2 regions of the Bacillus sp. N5-665 genome follow, and region 1 is predicted to be linked to the other one. Evidence: riboswitches for the same ligand, from Rfam matches in the RefSeq annotation. Region 1 holds a riboswitch; the other holds the start of a gene.

The links. Region 1 has a riboswitch for cyclic di-AMP ahead of MNO09_RS27140 (hypothetical protein). Riboswitches for the same ligand answer to the same signal wherever they lie in the genome.
Region 2: it holds a riboswitch for cyclic di-AMP, as region 1 does, so the genes downstream of both, kimA (potassium transporter KimA) here and MNO09_RS27140 (hypothetical protein) in region 1, are expected to answer to the same signal.

The regions. Positions count from the first base shown of each region.
Region 1 is NZ_CP093325.1:4,770,930-4,773,135, forward strand. Features, by position in the region: gene MNO09_RS27135 (hypothetical protein) at 95-325, opposite strand; gene MNO09_RS27140 (hypothetical protein) at 341-727, opposite strand; cyclic di-AMP (ydaO/yuaA leader) riboswitch at 821-968, opposite strand; gene thiD (bifunctional hydroxymethylpyrimidine kinase/phosphomethylpyrimidine kinase) at 1,054-1,875, opposite strand; gene thiF (thiazole biosynthesis adenylyltransferase ThiF) at 1,882-2,206, opposite strand, start outside.
Region 2 is NZ_CP093325.1:3,736,062-3,738,267, forward strand. Features, by position in the region: gene kimA (potassium transporter KimA) at 1-1,274, opposite strand, end outside; cyclic di-AMP (ydaO/yuaA leader) riboswitch at 1,418-1,564, opposite strand; gene MNO09_RS21715 (hypothetical protein) at 1,703-1,831, shown strand; gene panE (2-dehydropantoate 2-reductase) at 1,887-2,206, opposite strand, start outside.

The DNA of each region.
Region 1 (2,206 bases):
CACAAAAATAATCTTTTAAATACGAAATAAAAAGAGCGCATGACATGAAGTGCATAGCTTGTTGCACTTAGCATTCGCTCTTTTTTTTCACTATTTATTCTCCACGCAAAAATGCGCGCAAATTTCTCCCGCGAATATAAACTTGTGACAATTCTGCATGTAGCTGCTCATATTCGATAACATCTGTTTTTAAATATAAAGCGTCTTTCGATGGCAATATGATATAGGCCCTTGGAAAAATAGGATCAAGCACCACCAATTCTTGAACTCGCTCTACTGATACCGCCCAACGATTCGCTATATCTCCTAGTAACAACACCTTCATCTTTTTTCCCCCGCCCTATTCAAAAAATAAAAAAGAAATATTATTACAATTCGTAAACACGACAAATGTAGCTCCAATTTTTTCATAGAGCCTCGCTGGATATCGTTTATTCCTTGTAACAACAGTAATAGGTGCTTGAAAAGAAAAGCGAATGTGTTCTGTGAAGAAACTAATGATTGGAAGCTCATCCCCTAGTAAAATCACCTTCTTAATACACTCACAAATACTAGTAAAATCTTGTGCCTTACTACAGCTATAAGTCCAATCAAACCCACAATTCCTAACTTCAGCAGCTATCTCTTCATTTGCTGTAAAAATAATTAACTCATGTTGAAATGCTACTAAATCTCTTAAACTATTTACCTTGCTTTCTTCTCCAATACAAATAAGTGTTAATTCCATGTACCTCATCCTCCTTAGCATAAAAGAACTCAAACATAGATTGATATTCCCTTATACTAATCAGATTGATGAAGTGATGTATCCATCATGGCACCGTCCTCTCTCAAGACGCTTACGAAGTTAGCTGTCGGATTCGGGCTTTGAGAGTAGCCCTACTTTCAAAATTGAAAGATTCACCCCTAGTGACACTGCACAAATTGGTTCCTCCGCTCCTTATATTTGGACTCAGCGTATTACAAAAAATGTATTCTGGCTGATATATTACTCCTGTATTTGAAAAAAGTAAACAGAAAAAAAGCCAGTTATAAAACTGACTTTTCCTTTCTTTATGCTTGTGTTTTATTCAATTTATATGCAAAATGATTCGTCGGCCCATGACCACTTCCGATATTCAAAGGCTCTTCAATTGCTATACTAATAAATCGTTTCGCTTCTAGAACTGCCTCTTCAATTGAGTAGCCTTTCGCAAGTCCTGCTGTAACCGCTGAAGCAAATGTGCACCCGCTTCCGTGCGTTTGCTTTGAAGGAATCCGTTCACTTCTAAATTCGATAAATTGCTCACCATCAAAGAGTAAGTCAATTACTTCATTACCTTGATATTCTGCATGTCCACCCTTCATAAGCACGTATTTCGCACCTAGTTCATGCAGTACTTTCGCAGCTTCCTTACTATCTTCAACATTATGAATCTCCATCCCGGTTAACACTTCTGCCTCAGGAACATTCGGTGTTACAACGGTTGCTACTGGTAATAAATATTCTTTTAATGCTTGTACTGCTTCCTGTTGTAATAATGATGCACCGCCCTTAGCAATCATAACAGGATCTAGTACAATATTATTCCACCCAAACTTATTAATATGTTCTGCGACAATTTGAATAATTTCACTGCTAAATAACATTCCTAGTTTCACAGCATCTGGTGTTAAATCCGTACCAATTGAATTCAGCTGTTCCGTAATACCTTCTAACGGAACTGGATATACCCCTTGAACGCCAAGCGTATTTTGAGCAGTAATTGCCGTAATTGCCGTCATCCCATACACACCAAGCTCTTGGAAGGTTTTTAAATCTGCTTGAATGCCGGCACCACCTCCACTATCAGATCCTGCAATTGTTAAAGCTTTATTTACTTTCATCCCACTCATCCTTTTCTATCCAAAATAGCGATGATAAATTGTTTTTGCTTCGCTTATATCTTTCGTTCCATGTACAAGTACCCGGCCATCTTTAAAAGCAACTAATCTCTTTTCCTCCACAGAAAATGATATTAAATATGGATTTACATTCAAATTATTCACACGATCTTTCAGCAGCTCTTTATATCGTTCAAAATCCATTTCTTCTTTATGAGGTGGTCTAATTTGAACTGTATTTCTCCCGCACAAAACTGCTGTTTTCGATGTATTTTCTTTATTTAAATACGGGTATATCGCATTCTCTCCGCACGAAGGACAATTATGCTTACGAAGCTTTTGC
Region 2 (2,206 bases), 1.0 Mb from region 1:
AAGAACATGCTCATTACGATAAAACTAATAACTGCACCAATTAAATTAACCGTTAATCTCAAAGCCCATCCTTCAGGTTTTTCACGAAGCCATTTTAATACCATACCCGTTTGAGAAAGTGTAAATGGAATAAATACACCTACTGCATATAACGGGATTAAATGTTCTGTTTGCCCTTGGAAAGCTACAATTAAAATAATCGAAGCTATCCCAAGTATAATAATACCGTTTGAGTAACCTAGGCGGTCTCCTCTAATCGTAAACATTCTCGGTATAAATTTGTCTTTTGCAAGGTTAACTGCTAATAGTGGAAATGCAGAATAACCTGTATTAGCAGCAAGAATTAATATTAAAGCAGTTGTACCTTGTATGAAATAGTACATGAAATTACGTCCAAAAGTTTGTTCAGCAATTTGTGAAACAACTGTTACTTCCTTACTTGGATTAATTCCGTAATAATAAGCTAAAAAGACAATTCCTGAAAATAAAACGGCAAGTAATGCACCCATTGCAAGCAATGTTTTCGCTGCATTGTTAGGTGCAGGATCCTTAAAGTTTGGAATTGCGTTAGAGATTGCCTCAACACCTGTTAAAGCCGAACTACCCGATGCAAATGCTCGTAGCAGTAAGAACAAACTAATTCCCGCAACCGGCGTTCCAATCGGCGTGTGTAAAGTCGGTGAAACGTGACCAGTTAAAATATTGTATATCCCTACCCCAATCAATATAAATAGTGCTAGAACGAATAAATAAACCGGATATGCTAAAACGGAAGCTGATTCCGTTACCCCTCTTAAATTTAAAATAGTAATCAATATAACAAATATAATCGCAATGATTACATTATGTGCATGTAAACTTGGAAAAGCTGATGTGAGCGCATCTGTACCTGCGGACACACTTACTGCCACAGTTAAAATATAATCGACTAATAAAGATCCTCCAGCTATTAACCCTGGATTCATCCCTAAATTTTCTTTTGATACAACATACGCGCCTCCGCCATGAGGATAAGCAAAAATAATTTGACGATAAGATAAAATAAGGGCTGTCAATAACACTAATACCCCAACAGCGATTGGAATTGAATACCAATAAGCAATCGCTCCAAGACCTGCTAAAGCAATTAAAATTTGCTCTGGTCCGTATGCAACCGATGACAATGCGTCAGAAGATAAAATGGCTAACGCCTTCGTTTTATTAAGCTTTTGCTCTCCTAACTCAGTTGATTTTAACGGTCTTCCAATTAAAAACCTTTTAATAGATGAAACCAATGCTGTCCACTCTCCAATAATTTTGTACGAACGATTCTGCTAGTTACAGCGGATAAACAATTTCTTCAGAAAACAAAAATGTCTACAAGCCATAACGAAATAGACTTGTAGACATTATATTTTTTGTCGCACAAGCTCCACCTTCCTTCTCAATATAACGCTTACGAGGTTAGCTGTCGGATTCGGGCCTATGAGTAGCCCTACCTTTTTCAAGGATTCACCCCATTGGATTAAGTACTAATCCATAAGAACGGGTCCCCCGCACCATGCGGTTTCAGCGATTTAGAAAATTGAAACTGTGGATTATAATACTCCTTTATTTTCAAAATGTAAACAAAAATTTTGAAAAAGAAAAAAATAAAATGATTGCGCATAATCCGCTGGTAAATATACATAATGAATACTAAAAAACGATAAAGGAGACCCATATGTCTAAAGAAAAGAAGCCTATTTTTTCTGATTCCTATTTAGATGCATTAGCAAATGAAATTAATCAATTATACGGTAAACGTGAACAGGAAATAAATTTGACAGATAGAACGAAAAGAAATAAATAAGTTGTCATAAAAAAAGAAAGCAATACACTTATATATTGCTTTCTTTTTTATTTTTTCATACATCCAATTCTATTGCTGATTTGTTAAAGATCATTTCTTCATACACTTTTAAATTTTGATATACTGCACCCAATAATGGTGCTTCCATAGAAAACTGTTCTGCTACATCTAGTAAGTATCCTTGTATGTGCTTCCCTTCAATGGACGAACCTTTTTCCATATCACGCTGCATCGATGACTTCATATCATACGAAATTTTATCAATTGTTTTCATATGTTCCTGGGCAATATCTTCCTTAATTGGTGCCCCTATATATCTCATGATTTGCACACATTCTTCAAATAAGTTTTGAATAAAATCACGTCCACCTTCGC